DNA from 3 places in the Pseudarthrobacter lactosi genome. Region 2 is predicted to be linked to each of the others. Evidence: riboswitches for the same ligand, from Rfam matches in the RefSeq annotation. Region 2 holds a riboswitch; each other region holds the start of a gene.
What was found. A riboswitch is a leader RNA that binds a small molecule or an ion and turns the genes downstream of it on or off. The one in region 2 is predicted to bind thiamine pyrophosphate.

Region 1 (5,083 bases), on a different contig from region 2:
AAGGAGGTGTGAAGTGAACATTGCAAGCTTTGCCCCGCTCGCCGTCGTACTTCCCATCCTCGGTGCCGCCCTCACCTTCCTTTTGATCCGGCACTCCCGCGCCCAGCGCGCAGTGAGCATCGGCGTGCTGTCGGTGACGCTTCTGCTGGAGTGCCTGCTGCTGGCATCTGTGTGGGACGGCGGAACGGCCGCCGTGCATATCGGTGGCTGGCTGCCGCCGTGGGGCATCACGATGGTAGTGGACCAGTTCTCGTCGCTCATGCTCGTGGTGTCGTCCGCTGTCAGCCTCGCCGTGCTGGTCTACGCCACCGGGCAGGGCATGGCCGACGGCGACCAGGACGCGCCGGTATCGATCTTCCACCCCACCTACCTGATCCTGGTGGCCGGCGTCTCCAACGCCTTCCTGTCCGGGGACCTGTTCAACCTGTACGTCGGCTTCGAGATCCTGCTGACGGCAAGCTATGTGCTGATGACACTGGGCGGAACCGGCCCCCGCATCCGCGCCGGTGTCACCTACGTGGTGGTCTCCGTGGTGTCCTCGGTGCTGTTCCTGATCTCCATCGCCATGGTCTACGGCGCCACCGGAACCGTGAACATGGCCGACCTCGCCATCAAGCTCGCGGACCTGGACGAGGGCACCCAGACCCTGCTGCACGTTATGCTCCTGGTGGCCTTCGGCATCAAGGCGGCCGTATTCCCGCTTTCGTTCTGGCTGCCTGACTCCTACCCCACCGCGCCGGCGCCGGTCACCGCCGTGTTCGCTGGCCTGCTGACGAAAGTGGGCGTCTACGCGATGGTGCGCACGGAGACACTGCTTTTCCCCGGCGACAGCCTGAACACTCCGCTCATGGTGGCGGCGCTGCTGACCATGGTGGTGGGAATCCTTGGCGCCTTGGCCCAGAGCGACATTAAACGTTTGTTGTCCTTCACCCTGGTCAGCCACATCGGCTACATGGTGTTCGGCCTGGCGATGTCCTCGGTGGCCGGGCTGGGCGCCGCCGTGTTCTACGTTGCCCACCACATCACCATCCAGACCAGCCTTTTCCTGGTCACGGGCCTGATCGAACGCCGCGGCGGCAGCTCCTCCGTGGACCGGCTGGCAGGCCTGGCCAAGCTGTCACCCATCCTGGCCCTGCTGTTCTTCATCCCCGCCATGAACCTGGCCGGCATCCCACCGTTCTCCGGCTTCCTGGGCAAGGTGGGACTCATCCAGGCAGGCATCGAACTGGGCACGCCCCTGGCCTACGCCCTGGTGATCGGCGGCGTTGTCACCAGCCTCCTGACCCTGCTGGCCGTTGCGAGGGTCTGGAACCGCGCGTTCTGGCGCAAGCCCTCGGACGCTGAGCACCCGGATCCCGTCCTGCTCGCTGAGCCCGAGGATTCGGACACCGGCAGCCGGGCCGGCCGCAAAAACGTCACACTGCTGCCCCGCACCATGGTGGGCTCAACCCTGGGCCTGGTGGTCCTGGGGGTTTCCCTCACAGTCTTCGCCGGCCCGCTGTTCAAAGTTTCGGACCAGGCCGCCCACGAAATGCTGGACCGGTCCGCCTATATCCAGGCCGTACTCGGCGAGGACACCCAAGTTCCCCCGCTGGCACTGAAAAACGGAGGGGGCAAATGAGCCGCCGCCGGATCTCCCTGCGCCAGGAACTGCCCCTGCTGGTATGGCTGGTGATTGTCTGGGCAGCCCTGTGGCAGGACTTCAGCCCCGGCAACCTGCTCTTCGGCGCCTTGCTGGCCGTCCTCGTGGCCCGGATGTTCTACCTGCCGCCGGTGGAACTCAGCGGCCGCTTTAACATTCTTCACGCAGTGCCGTTTGCCCTGCGTTTCCTGGGCAGGGTGGCGGCAGCCAGCGTTGAGGTTATGTATCTGGCTGCTGTCCGCGGCCCGCGGGTGGTCAATGCCGTCGTCGCGGTGCCGTTGCGGAGCCACCAGGACCTGATGGTCACCGCTACCGGGCACGTGATCTCGCTGATCCCGGGCTCCCTGGTGGTGGAAGTGGACCGGTCAACGTCCACCCTGTACCTCCACGCGCTCAACGTCAGCAGCCCGGAAGAGGTCGCGAGCCTCCGCGAGGAGGTCCGCTCCATCGAAGCGGGCCTGATCAGGATCATGGGCACCCGCGACGAACTCGAAGCAATCCGGCAGGAGACCGCAGCATGATGCAGACCGTCCTGGCTGTCACGGCAGTCATTCTTTCGTTGGCAGCGGCAGGAGCCATCATCAGGATCTCCCGCGGCCCGTCGCTGCTGGACAGGGTGCTGGCCTCCGACGTCCTGCTCGCGATCCTCGGCGCGGCCCTGTGCATCGACATGGCCGTCAACCGGCACCTGAACAACCTGATGCTGCTCGTGGCGCTGTCCATCGTCGGCTTCATCGGGTCAGTGACGGTTGCGCGCTTCGTGGCCGACCGGCGGGAGCAAGCCAATGAGTCCTGAGGCCAGCGTGGTTGATAACGTCATCGATACCGTGTCCGCGGTTTTCCTGGTGCTGGGCGCCTTCATGTCGCTCGCCGCCGCCGTCGGGCTTCTCCGTTTCCCGGACCTGCTGAGCCGCATGCATGCGGCCACCAAGCCCCAGGTGCTAGGGCTGTTCCTGCTCCTGGCGGCCATCGGCCTGCAGCTGCGCACCTGGTGGGTGTGGCCAGTGCTGCTGGTGGCCTGGATTTTCCAGCTGCTGACTGTGCCGGTTTCGGCCCATATGGTGGGCCGCGCCGGTTACCGCACCAAACACCTGCACCGCGAGCTCCTCAGCTCCGATGAACTCGAAGCCGTGGTTCAGAAGACGGCCCAATCAGCCCGGGATGAGTCATCCAGGGATGAAGCGTCCGACGGCGGCCGGCGGGACTGAAGGTCAGTCGCCGGCGGCCTGCGCGCCAGGGTTAGGCGTTGCCAGGGTTAGACGATGTCCTGGGACTTGGCAAAGCGGGTGATGGCCCGCTGCGTGCCGCGGTTGGCAAGCACCTGGATGATGGTGCTGACCGAGGCCGAAATGAGCGCGAACGTCAGCGCCGAGCGCAGGGTGGTGGGAGTGTCTTCGTCCTTGCCGGTGGGGGGCTTCCGGCCGGTGGACTTTTCCCACACGGTATTGACCACCTTGGTGCCGACGAATCCGGCGCCGAGGCTGATAGCCGTGCCGAGCAGCTTGATGAACAGGTTCATTCGTAGAACTCCTTGTGAGCGGATCCGGGACTGTCTTTAGCCTAACCCGGCTGCATGGACTCCAGAATCTCCCGCAGGGCTTCCACCACAAGATCGTGGTCCAGCATCTGGGGCAGGCCCGAGACCGTCACCGTGGCCACGGCGCCCACGCCGGCGACGTAGACCGGGAAGCATCCGCCGTGGGCCGCGTAGACGGTTTCGTCGTACCAGCCGTGGTCCTCGATGCGGCCGCCGTGCAGCCTGCCGCGGAGGCCCACCAGCAATGACGGGATCTCGTATCTGGCGGCGGTGCGCTGCTTGGCCCGGATCCAGTGCTCGTTGTCGGGGGTGGCGCCGTCCAGGGCCACGTGGAACAGGACCTGCTCGCCCTTGGTGATGTCGATCGCGATGGGCAGCCGGCGCGATTTGCCGAGCTCCACCAGCAGCAGCCCCAGGTTGAGGGAATCATCCCTGGTGAAATGGGGAAACTGCAGCTCGCTGATCTCGCCCTCGATGCGGGTAATCAGGGCCTCCAGGAGCCCCGCCGGCTGAGGCACCGTCGCATCGGGATTGAACGCAGTCACAGTCGGGTTATTGGCAGTCATGGCCCACAATCTACTCCTCCCGCGGTGTAAACTTGACCACGCCCATCAGGGCAGATTTATTACGACAGGGGAGCGCCGCCGTCGGACATCACTGGCTTTGCCAGGGAACCGCAGGTGGGCGCTGAGAGTGCGGACAGCCGCAGACCCTCGAACCTGATCCGGTTAGTACCGGCGCAAGGGAGTCGAGTTCTCGAAGTGTCCGGCCAACGGCGGCAGCGCCGCACACCGGGGCACTTTCCCCTCCTGTTCCTCAGGAGGACCGAATGACAACTGCAGCAATCAAAAAGACCGGCAATACCTGGCGTGTTGTGGACATCGTGGTGGCGGCGCTCATCGCCATCACCGGCGGCGTGATCTTCTGGGCCTGGTCCCAGGGCGCCGGCATCGTTTCCGCCCCCATGAACGCCGTTTACCCCCCGCTGACCGGCCTGATCGCCGGCGGCTGGATGATCCCGGCCGTGCTGGGAATGCTCATCATCCGCAAACCCGGTGCGGCGCTCTTCTGCGAAGCGGTGGCCGCCACCGGCGAACTCATCATGGGCTCGCAGTACGGCGCCACGGTGCTGATCTCCGGAATCCTGCAGGGCCTGGGCGCTGAACTGGTGTTCTTCCTGCTGGTGTACGGCAACTTCCGGTTCAAGTCCTTCCTGCACCAGAAGTACAACCTCATCGCCGCGCTGCTGGCCGGTGCCGGGGCGGGCCTGTTCTGCGGCCTCAATGACTCCTTCCTCCCGTGGGGCTGGAACATCGCCTACGAGCCCGCCGACAAGCTCGCGTACATCGTGTTCTGCACCATCTCCGGCGCGGTGATTGCGGGCGCCTTGTCCTGGATCGCCACCCGCGGCCTGGCCAAAACCGGCGTGCTGAGCTCGTTCGCGTCCCGGAAGGCAGCGTCGGAGCCCGTCTTCAACTGATGACCGCTTCCAACGCCGGCACTTCCGGAGTGCGCCCCGCCGCGGTGTCCGCCCGGGGCTGGGGCTGGCGGCATGCCGGACGGTCCACCCCCGCCGTCCGCGGGCTCGACCTCGACATCGCTCCCGGCGAGCGGGTGCTGCTGCTGGGCCCGTCAGGCGCGGGCAAGTCAACGCTGCTGCACGCGCTCGCCGGGGTGCTGGGGGATGAAGGGGACGACGCCGACGAAACCGGTTCGCTGCTGATCGACGGAGTGGTGCCCCGCGGGCAGCGCGGCCGCTCGGGGCTGATGCAGCAGGATCCGGAAACGCAGGTGGTTTTGTCGCGCCTGGGTGACGACGTCGCCTTCGGTGCCGAGAACCTAGCCGTGCCGCGGGATGAGATCTGGCGGCGCGTCCATGAAGCGCTCGACGACGTCGGGCTGCG
Region 2 (5,083 bases):
CCAGAGTGCCGCAGTCCAGTACGTGCACCAGGGCGGCGCAACGCTCCACATGGCGCAGGAAGTGGTGGCCCAGGCCCTTGCCTTCGCTGGCGCCCTCGATAAGGCCCGGAACGTCGGCAATGGTGAAGCGGACATCGCCGGACTGGACAACACCCAGGTTCGGGATCAGTGTGGTGAAGGGGTAGTCGGCGATCTTGGGCCGCGCGGCAGACATGGCCGCGATCAGGCTGGATTTGCCGGCAGAGGGGAAGCCCACCAACGCGATATCCGCGATGGACTTCAGTTCCAGTACAACGTCACGGGCGTCACCTTCGATGCCCAGCAGGGCGAAGCCCGGGGCACGGCGCTTCTGCGAGGACAGCGAAGCGTTACCCAGGCCGCCCTGGCCGCCGGCGGCCGCCACGTATTCTGCTCCTTCGCCGACCAGGTCTGCCAGGACGGTGCCGTCCTTGGATTTGACCACGGTGCCGTCGGGCACGGGCAGGATGAGGGTCTCGCCATTCTTGCCGCCGCGCCAGTCGCCCATACCGGACCCGCCGTTGGTGGCGTGGCGGTGCGGAGAGTGGTGGTAGTCGAGCAAGGTAGTGGTCTGGTGGTCAACGCGCAGGATGACGTTGCCGCCGTCGCCGCCGTTACCGCCGTCGGGACCGCCCAGTGGGATGAACTTCTCCCGGTGGACGGAGACACAGCCATGGCCGCCGGTACCGCCGGATACGTGCAGTACTACCCGGTCTACAAAGCTCGCCACGTGGATCTCCTCAGTGCTGTTTCCTGGACGCCCAAGGGCGCCAAGACGATTGTAATGCGGTTAAAAGAATAGTGGAGCGGACCAAATGGCCCGCTCCACCGTTTCAGAACTATTTGTTACTCTGCAGCTGCAGCAGCAACGATGTTAACTACGCGGCGACCGCGGCGGGTGCCGAACTGGACGGCTCCCGGGGCCAGGGCGAACAGTGTGTCGTCGCCGCCTCGGCCAACGCCGGCGCCCGGGTGGAAGTGGGTGCCACGCTGGCGGACGATGATCTCGCCTGCGGAAACTACCTGGCCGCCGAAGCGCTTGACGCCGAGGTACTGGGCGTTGGAGTCACGACCGTTGCGAGTGGAACTCGCGCCTTTTTTATGTGCCATTTGAAATGCCTGCCTTTAAATTCTGGGGAATCTGCTGAAGAACCTGAACAGTAACGGAGAGTTACTTGATACCCGTGATCTTGACCTTGGTCAATTCCTGACGGTGACCCTGGCGCTTCTTGTAACCGGTCTTGTTCTTGAACTTCTGGATGACAATCTTCGGACCACGGAGGTCTTCGAGGATCTCAGCCGTAACCGTTACCTTGGCCAGGTCCGCAGCAGCAGAGGTGACTTTGTCACCGTCTACCAGGAGCAGTGCGGGCAACTCAAAAGTGCTGCCGGCTCCACCGGGGACGCGGTTCAGGGTAACGAAGTCTCCAACGGAAACCTTCTCTTGGCGGCCGCCTGCGCGGACAATCGCGTACACCACTTGGGAACTCACTTCTCTCGACGTTTATTACTAAATTTGCGTGCTGAACCCGATTCCATATTTGGCTGGGTTCTCGCTGTGCCTCAACGCCGTGGGGTCGTAACCCAAGTGTTGGCGTAAGCACCGAAGATCTAGAATACGCTAATTTTGCCTTCGGCCGCAAATGAGGCTGGTTACGGTCGGTTGTCTGTGATAGGACCCACAAGCAGGTACTGCACTGACAATCTAAAACCGTGCCTGACTATCGTACAGGCCACGCGGGCCCCAGACTGTCAGGAATGAATTCGCGGCGCGTCGAAGAATTCCACCTCGAACCGGCACGAGTGCCTGAACGCCACGAGCATCGCCGCACGTTCATCTGCGGATGCACTCCGGCCGGCGTCGTCGGCCAAGGCGATCGCCTCGCGGGTGGCCTGCGCGAAGTCCTCGTCAGCATAGGCCCGCAGCCAGTCGGCATAGGGATGCGCCGCCGGTGCACCGGCCGCCAGGAACTCTGTGTGGAGGGACCGTCCCACCTCGGCGTACAGCCAGAAGCACGGCAGCACCGCCGCGACAAGGACCGCATAGCTGCCGGAGGCTGAGGCAGCCAGCAGGTGGTCCACATAAGACTTGGTGACAGGTCCAAGGACGGAGTCCACAGTCCTGGTACTCAGCCACGTGCGGTGCAGTTCGGATTCGACCTCAAGGCATTGCCGGGCAGATTTTGCCCAGAACAGCTGGGCGGCTTCCGTGGGCGCCAGCGCACTGGCCCGGGCCAGGACCCGCGAATAACCGTTGAGGTAGATGGCATCCTGGGCGAGGTAATAGGCGAACTGTTCCTCAGCCAGCGTGCCGGCCTCCAGATCGCGGATGAAATCCAGCCCGTAGATAGCCACAAGTTCCGGCTCCGCCGCCCGCCGCAGCGTCTGTGCGAATTCGCTGGCTCCCGGAACCTGTTGCATGTGGTGGAAGTGGTTGATGGGGCCGTTGCCCGTCCCCACCTCCAGTTGGTCGGCGGCCTGCAGCGCGCCGATCAGCCAAGGCTTCACTTGCCGGAGGGTGGCTTCCCAGTCTCCCAGTCTGGCCTGGGCCGTGGCCATGGCCGCCGACAGCGAGCAGCCGGTGCCGTGGCTGTTGCGGGTGGGGATCCTGTCCCCGCTCACTTCCACTACGTCGTGGGCGAGCAGCCCGGCGGCGTTGACCAAGGCATCCGGGCAGTCCCCGCCGTCGAGATGGCCGCCCTTGACCAGGACGGTGGCACCGGTCGCGGCGGACAACCGCTGCCCCTGTCCGAGCGCATCAGGCCAGCCCCGTGCCTGCGGCTCCCCTACCAGGATGGCCAATTCGGCCAGGTTGGGGGTGATCAGGTCCGCGAGCGGGAGAATCTCCCGCAGGGCTGCCTCAGCAGACTCCTGCAGCAGCCGGTCACCGCTCGTGGCCACCATCACCGGATCAAGAACGACGACGGCGGGACGCACCTTTTCCAGCCAGTCACGGACCACGCCAATCACCGCAGCGTCGCCCAGCATGCCGATCTTGACCGCGTCGATGGTGATGTCGTCGCTGATGGCATCGAGCTGCTGGCCCAGGAAGGATGCCGGGGGGACGTGAACCGCCCGGACCCCCTGCGTGTTTTGGACTGTCAGGGCCGTGATGGCCGCCATGCCATAGCCGCCAAGGGCCGCAATGCTCTTGAGATCGGCCTGGATCCCCGCGCCACCTGACGGGTCTGATCCGGCAATGGACAGCACCCGCGGGACGTCACGGAGCACCGGGACCTTGGCAGACAGGCCTGGCGCCGGCTGGACCTCAACCTGGTTGGCAGAGAATTTCGACAGAGCAGCCGCGGGCGGTGCAGGAGGAAGGACAGAAGTTGAAGCCAAAGGAGACATCCCTTCGCCGGTGCTAACCGGACAGGTTCAACGGGTGTGGATCTCAGCCGGCACTCTGCGCGGCACCCCGTGTCGATCACCAGCCTAGCGTTCCTCAGGACTTAACGCCGGACGCCCAGACGCAGCCCGTAATTCACGGGTACGTCCGGGCGCCGTTGTGGTGGCTTGCCCTGCTGTTAGTCAGAGCTCCGAGGCCGGAACCCCTACACCCAGGATGATGGGCGCGTCCGTGGCCGCTGGCTTGTCGGCCACAGCAGCATTGATGGGCTCCGGGGCCTTCGCGGCGTGGGTGTGTCCGACGGCAGCCGCCGTAACGGCTTCGTGATGCTCCACGGAGGTCGCGTTGGCTGCGCCCTGGGCACGGCTGGCACTCCGGTTCCGCCGGGGACGACGGGCGCGCGGCTCCTCGGTGTGGTCCGAGTAATCCTTCTCCGCCACGGCCGGCTGCTGCTGACGGGCAGCTTCGGCCGGCTGGCTGTCCGTTGACCGGGCCGCCGATGGCGTGCTTTCCGCTACAGGGGCCGGCTCGCCAAGGTGGGCGAAGGCCTCCGCGAGGCGGTCAAGCGTCAAAGCAGGTGCGTGCGCCTGGTCCTCGTGATGCGCTACGAACGGCAGTACCACCTGCTCGCCGCCGAACGTCAGCACAGCGGCCGGGCGGCCGTTGGAGTCCGTCTCAGGCCGCTCAGCCGGCACCGCCGCAGCGGGAGTCTGTACCGCTGCTGCTGATGCGTGGGCAACTTCGTCGTCGTGCAGGTGCGCAGCATGGGCTGCGGCCGCAATGTTCGCAAGCGCGGCCCGCGTGGCCTCAGCCTTCGCATGGCGCTCGGCATCACTGGGTTCCGGGTGGACCGTGTGGATCTGGACCGGAGCTGCCGGCGCCGTTTCCAGCGGCTGGCCGCCACGTCCGCGGCGGCGCTTCCGGTCATTGCGGCCACCCGGCTGGCTGTCCGGGCGCTGGCTGTCCGTGCGCGTGTTGTCGGTGCGCTGATCGTTGATGCGGGGTTCCTGCCGGCTGTCCACCCGCTGCACGTGGTGCTCAGCGGCTACGATGTTGGCGCGGCGGTGTTCCACGGGGTCGTCGTGGGTGACGATTCCGCGGCCTGCACAGGTTTCACACTGCTCCCCGAAGACTTCCAGGAGCCCGGTGCCCATGCGCTTTCGCGTCATCTGCACGAGTCCCAGCGAGGTCACTTCGGCAACCTGGTGCTTCGTCCGGTCGCGGCCCAAGCACTCCACCATACGGCGGAGAACCAGGTCTCGGTTGGATTCGAGGACCATATCGATGAAGTCGATAACGATGATGCCGCCGATGTCGCGGAGCCGGAGCTGCCGGACAACCTCTTCAGCTGCCTCAAGGTTGTTCTTCGTGACGGTTTCTTCGAGGTTGCCGCCGCTGCCGGTGAACTTGCCGGTGTTGACGTCCACCACTGTCATGGCTTCGGTGCGGTCGATGACCAGCGAGCCGCCCGAGGGCAGGAAGACCTTACGTTCCAGGGCTTTGTGGATCTGCTCGTCGATCCGCCACGCCGCGAAGATGTCAGTGTCCTTGGTCCACTTTTCCAGGCGGCCCACGAGGTCCGGGGCAACGTAGGTGACGTAGGCCTCGATGGTGTCCCAGGCCTCTTCGCCGGAGACGATCAGCTTGGAGAAGTCCTCGTTGAAGACGTCACGGACCACCTTGATGGTGAGGTCAGGTTCGCCGTAGAGCAGTTCC
Region 3 (5,083 bases), 450 kb from region 2:
CCTTCATGCTGCTGCTGTCCTTGGGTGGGGTCTGCGTGCCGGCCACTTGGTGCTTTCCTGAAAAGCGGGCCGGGCTGAGGGCCCCCCATCGAGGATCTGTCCGGCCGTCAAGCAACTCCCGGCAGATCGCTGCCGCCGCCGGAGCAAGCAGCACTCCGTGGCGGAAGAACCCGGTGGCGATGATCAGCCCGGCAATGTCTCCTGTGCTCCCAGGGTTCCCCGCGTTCCCCGTCGCTGGTGCGGAAACCGGAACGCGGCCCAGGAGCGGTGCGTTGTCCGGGGTGGCGGGCCTAGCTCTTGCCGTGCATTCCAGGAGTTCAAGCTCCGAGACGGCCGGCACCAGGACCTGGGCGTCACGCAGCAACTGATAGACGCCACCGGCCGAGACAGCACCATCACCTGTCCCGGCGAGCGCATCCTCCCGTTGCGTTGCCCCAATCACCACCGTGCCGTCCTGTCTGGGAACGATGTAAACCGGCACACCATGGACCATTCCACGGACAGTGGAAGTGAGGAGCGGTCGCAGGTGCTGCGGAACAGCCAGTCGAAGGATGTCACCGTAGACGGGCCGCAGGGGCAGGTGCAGTCCCGCCGGCAGGCCTCCCAGCGAGGCCGCCTGCAATCCGTTGGCCACGACGGTCTCCCGGGCCTGGACTTCTCCGCCGTTTGCGAGCGCCACGCCGCTGACGCAGCCGTCCTGCCAGAGAAGGGCAGTGGCCCGTTGGTCAACGGCGAATCCCCCGCGGGCACCTGCCACTGCGGTTCCAGCCCCTGATTCATGGAGGGCCAGGACTGCCTGGAGGCACGCCACCAGTTTCCGTGGATCCACTTGGTGGTCGGCGCGGATGTCCAGGGCGCAGGAGATGGCTGGGCTGAGCAAGGATTCCCTGGACCTGGCCTCACGGACAGTCAGGGGTTCCACCACCAGGCCGCTGGCCTGCTGCACGGCCCGGAGGTCCATCAGCGCCCGGCGGTCCGCAGCGTCCGCGCCGATGGCGAGGGTCGGCGTCGTCAGGTATCCGGTCTCGCCGGCCCCCGCCAGGGCGAGGTCTGCCGCGAAGGCGGGCCACAGCCCGGAGGATGCAAGCATCAGCTCCAGGAGGTATTCCTCCTGGTAGTGCAGTTCGCTCACAGGGGCAAGCATGCCGGCGGCTGCCCAGCTGGCGCCGCTCCCGGGTGCGTCATCGATCAGCACAACGGATCGGCCCGCTCGCCGGGCGTCCCAAGCTATTGCGTGGCCGATGACGCCGCCGCCGATGACTGCCACGTCGGCATGCAGCACGGCGGCCGTGCTGGCCGGGACGCTGGTTGATCCAGCCACAGGTGGGCTGCTTGTTGCGGGGGGCATCTGGTTCCTTCCCTACGCCGGTATTAGCCGGATCAGGTCAAGCGGTCGGCTCTGACGCCCTCTCAGCCCGGCCGCTTTATGACGGCTGCAACGGGCTCCCGCAGTACCCGCCCAGTTTAGGGGAATTAGGCTGGTTTCCATGAACGCGCAATACTTCGCCGCTGCAGGCACGCCCTCCGCTACCTCCTCCGCTCCCGATTCCCTGGCCGGAACAGACCCGACCCTCGGTGTGACCACAGGCCTCCCGCACAGTGCCAGGCTCTACCTGTGCACTGATGCGCGCCGGGACCGCGGGGACTTTGGCGAGTTTGTGGACGCGGCTTTTGCCGGCGGCGTGGACATCATCCAGCTCCGCGACAAGTCCATCGAGGCGGCGGAGGAACTGGAGCTGCTGGCCGTTCTTCAGGCGGCTGCCGAACGCCACGGAAAGCTGTGGGCCGTCAATGACCGTGCCGATGTCGCGATGCTGTCCGGCGCCCCCGTCTTCCACATCGGTCAGAAGGATCTGCCTGTTGCGTCCGCCCGCACACTGCTGGGCCGGCGTGTTGCGGTCGGTCTTTCCACGCACACCGCCGAGCAGATCGAAGGCGCCATCCGGCTGTCCGGCGGGCTGCCTGCCGAAGGCAGCCTGGACTACTTCTGCGTCGGACCGGTCTGGGCCACTCCCACCAAACCCGGCAGGGCCGCCGTCGGCCTTGACCTGGTGCGGTACGCGGCCGAAGCAGTCCGCACTGCCGGTGGCACCCAGGCCACGCTGCCCTGGTTTGCCATCGGAGGCATCGATCTTGGCAACGTGGAGCAGGTAGTGAAGGCCGGTGCCGGCAGGATTGTTGTGGTGCGTGCCATCACCGAGGCCTCCGATCCCGCAGCGGCTGCAGCGGCACTCGTGGCGGCCCTGGACGCCGGCGCATCCTGAGAATCCCCGCGTGGCGGACGGTGGGCGTGCACGATCCGTGGAAATCGGGCTAACCTGATTTTCGTGTCACATCATCGGTTGTCCCCCAACGTCCATGAGCAGACCAACGAGCTCGCGGCGGCACTGAGCGCCCTGCGGACCGAGCTGGAACTACCGGGGCCCTACCCGGCAGAGGCGGTCCGGGACGCGGAAGCGGCAGTGGCCGCACACGAGTTGCCGGGCGCTGATCTGACGGACGTGGACTTCCTCACCATCGATCCGGCATCCTCCACTGACCTGGACCAGGCGCTGTTCATCGAGCGGGCAGGCGCTGGCTACCGGGTGCTTTACGCCATCGCTGACGTACCCTCCTTTGTCCGCCCTGGCGGCAGACTGGACGCAGAGACCCGCCGCCGCGGACAGACGTTCTACGTCCCTGACGGCCGTATTCCGCTGCATCCGGAGGTCATCAGCGAAGGGGCCGGCAGCCTCCTGGCCGGGCAGCTCTGTTCCGCCTATGTGTGGGAGTTTGGGCTGGACGACGCCGCACACGTCTCCACGGTGAGTGTCCGCAGGGCCACCATCCGCAGCCGGGCCAAGCTGAGCTACAAGGGAGTCCAGGCCGAACTCGATGCCGGGACGGCCGGTCCCGTGCTGCAGCTCCTGAAGGAAGTGGGGCTCAAGCGGGTTGAACTGGAGCGGCAGCGTGGCGGCGCCAGCCTGAACATGCCCGAGCAGGAAATCGTGCAACTGCCCGACGGCGGCTACCGGATTGCCGCGGCACCGCAGCTTCCGGTGGAGGACTGGAACGCCCAGATTTCCCTGATGACCGGAATGGCGGCGGCGAACCTGATGTTGGCGGGAAAAGTGGGCATCCTGCGCACCATGCCGGCGCCGGACGAGCGCTCCCTGCGCCACTTCCGCCTCCAGACGGAGGCCTTGGGCAAGCCGTGGGACGGCAAAATCAGTTACGGCGAATACCTGCGCAGCCTTGACCCGACAGAGCCCCGGCAACTGGCTATCCTGCACTCCGCCGGCATGCTGTTCCGCGGCGCCAGCTACACGGCGTTCGACGGCACGGTTCCGGACGACGCCGTCCAGTCCGCCATCGGCGCCGCCTATGCCCACACCACGGCACCGCTCCGGCGCCTCATCGACCGCTTCGTGCTGGTGATCTGCGAAGCCCTGAGCAACGGCAAGCCCGTACCGGACTGGGCGCGGGAAGCCCTGCCGTCCCTGCCGGAGATCATGGCCGGATCCGACCAGCTGGCATCGCGGATGGAACGCATGGCGCTGGACACCGTGGAGGCCGCGCTCCTGGTCAACCATGTGGGGCAGGAGTTCGATGCGATCGTGATCTCCGGTTCCAAGCCGCAAAAGGACAACGGAAACGGCAACGGGAAAAACGGCAACGGCGCCAAGAACGGCACTGTGAAAAACGGCGCCGCGAAAAACGGGAACGGCCCCTCGGGGATCATCCAGATCGCCGAACCCGCCGTGACGGCCCGCTGCGCCGGCGATCTGGAATCGGGTACCAAGGTGCGGGTCCGCCTGATCTCCTCCGATATTGCCGCCCGCGAGGTCCACTTCGAGCTGCTGGCCTGACGGTTTGGCGCCCTGCCTGTTCTGCCCAAAGCCGGGATTCCGGGTCCGTACGGCTAGACTGAAGAAGTAGATATGGATGCCCGGTCGTTGATTTCCTTGATTTTGAATTCAACAAGCCCGCCCCTACGCGATCTTGAGATGCACCCGTTGGTCACCAGTGCCAGCATTTGATAGCCCGCGATCGGCTTCCACTGGATTTGCTTGCGCGCTTCGAGCGTGCTCCGGAACGGCCACGTTGGCCGGCCCGTTGAGCAGGCAGCGCCAATGCCCAAATGAATTAAGGAAACTCCACTGTGAGTGAATTGCATACGCACCAACTTCTGATCGACGATTCCGGCCTCGAAGTCCTCGAGCCGGAAGAAACCATCATCTCGGACGAGAAGCCGCACGAGATCGAGGAGAAATCCTTCGCGGACTACAACGTCCGCGCCGACATCGTGGAATCCCTCGCCGATGCCGGGATCACCCACCCCTTCCCCATCCAGGCCATGACCCTGCCGGTGGCGCTTTCAGGCCACGACATCATCGGGCAGGCCAAGACCGGCACCGGCAAAACCCTCGGCTTCGGCATTCCCGCCCTGCAGCGCGTGGTGGGTCCGGACGACGCCGGCTACGACAAGCTCGCAGTTCCCGGCGCACCGCAGGCCCTGGTCATCGTGCCCACCCGCGAGCTGGCCGTCCAGGTGGCCAACGATCTCCAGAACGCCTCCCGCAAGCGCAACGCCCGCATCACCACCATCTACGGCGGCCGTGCCTACGAGCCCCAGGTGGAAGCCCTGCAGAAGGGCGTCGAAGTGGTCGTCGGTACTCCCGGCCGCCTCATCGACCTCTACAAGCAGAAGCACCTGGTCCTGAAGAACGTCAAGATGGTCATCCTTGACGAGGCCGACGAAATGCTGGACCTCGGGTTCCTGCCGGACGTGGAAACGCTGATCGCCGGTACCCCTGCGGTCCGCCAGACCCTGCTGTTCTCCGCCACCATGCCCGGCCCGGTCATCGCGATGGCCCGCCGCTACATGACGCAGCCCACCCACATCCGGGCCGCTGATCCGGATGACGAGGGCCTGACCAAGCGCGATATCCGCCAACTCATCTACCGTGCCCACAGCATGGACAAGATCGAAGTTGTGGCCCGCATCCTGCAGGCCCGCGGCCGCGGCCGGACCATCATCTTCACCAAGACCAAGCGCACCGCAGCGAAGGTTGCCGAGGAGCTTGTGGACCGTGGCTTCGCC

Region 1: it holds a riboswitch for thiamine pyrophosphate, as region 2 does, so the genes downstream of both, ACZY0Q_RS18045 (ECF transporter S component) here and thiD (bifunctional hydroxymethylpyrimidine kinase/phosphomethylpyrimidine kinase) in region 2, are expected to answer to the same signal.
Region 3: it holds a riboswitch for thiamine pyrophosphate, as region 2 does, so the genes downstream of both, thiO (glycine oxidase ThiO) here and thiD (bifunctional hydroxymethylpyrimidine kinase/phosphomethylpyrimidine kinase) in region 2, are expected to answer to the same signal.

Annotation. Positions count from the first base shown of each region.
Region 1 is NZ_JBVAYS010000004.1:191,688-196,770, reverse strand. Features, by position in the region: gene ACZY0Q_RS18080 (Na(+)/H(+) antiporter subunit C) at 1-17, shown strand, start outside; gene ACZY0Q_RS18075 (Na+/H+ antiporter subunit D) at 14-1,621, shown strand; gene ACZY0Q_RS18070 (Na+/H+ antiporter subunit E) at 1,618-2,163, shown strand; gene ACZY0Q_RS18065 (MrpF/PhaF family protein) at 2,160-2,438, shown strand; gene mnhG (monovalent cation/H(+) antiporter subunit G) at 2,428-2,850, shown strand; gene ACZY0Q_RS18055 (DUF4235 domain-containing protein) at 2,898-3,161, opposite strand; gene ACZY0Q_RS18050 (heme-degrading domain-containing protein) at 3,203-3,745, opposite strand; TPP riboswitch at 3,802-3,943, shown strand; gene ACZY0Q_RS18045 (ECF transporter S component) at 4,009-4,659, shown strand; gene ACZY0Q_RS18040 (ABC transporter ATP-binding protein) at 4,659-5,083, shown strand, end outside.
Region 2 is NZ_JBVAYS010000001.1:822,531-827,613, forward strand. Features, by position in the region: gene obgE (GTPase ObgE) at 1-748, opposite strand, end outside; gene rpmA (50S ribosomal protein L27) at 865-1,128, opposite strand; gene rplU (50S ribosomal protein L21) at 1,190-1,498, opposite strand; gene thiD (bifunctional hydroxymethylpyrimidine kinase/phosphomethylpyrimidine kinase) at 1,771-3,369, opposite strand; TPP riboswitch at 3,352-3,449, opposite strand; gene ACZY0Q_RS03805 (Rne/Rng family ribonuclease) at 3,550-5,083, opposite strand, start outside.
Region 3 is NZ_JBVAYS010000001.1:1,276,410-1,281,492, forward strand. Features, by position in the region: gene thiO (glycine oxidase ThiO) at 1-1,321, opposite strand, end outside; TPP riboswitch at 1,341-1,460, opposite strand; gene thiE (thiamine phosphate synthase) at 1,488-2,264, shown strand; gene ACZY0Q_RS05875 (RNB domain-containing ribonuclease) at 2,328-3,848, shown strand; gene ACZY0Q_RS05880 (DEAD/DEAH box helicase) at 4,142-5,083, shown strand, end outside.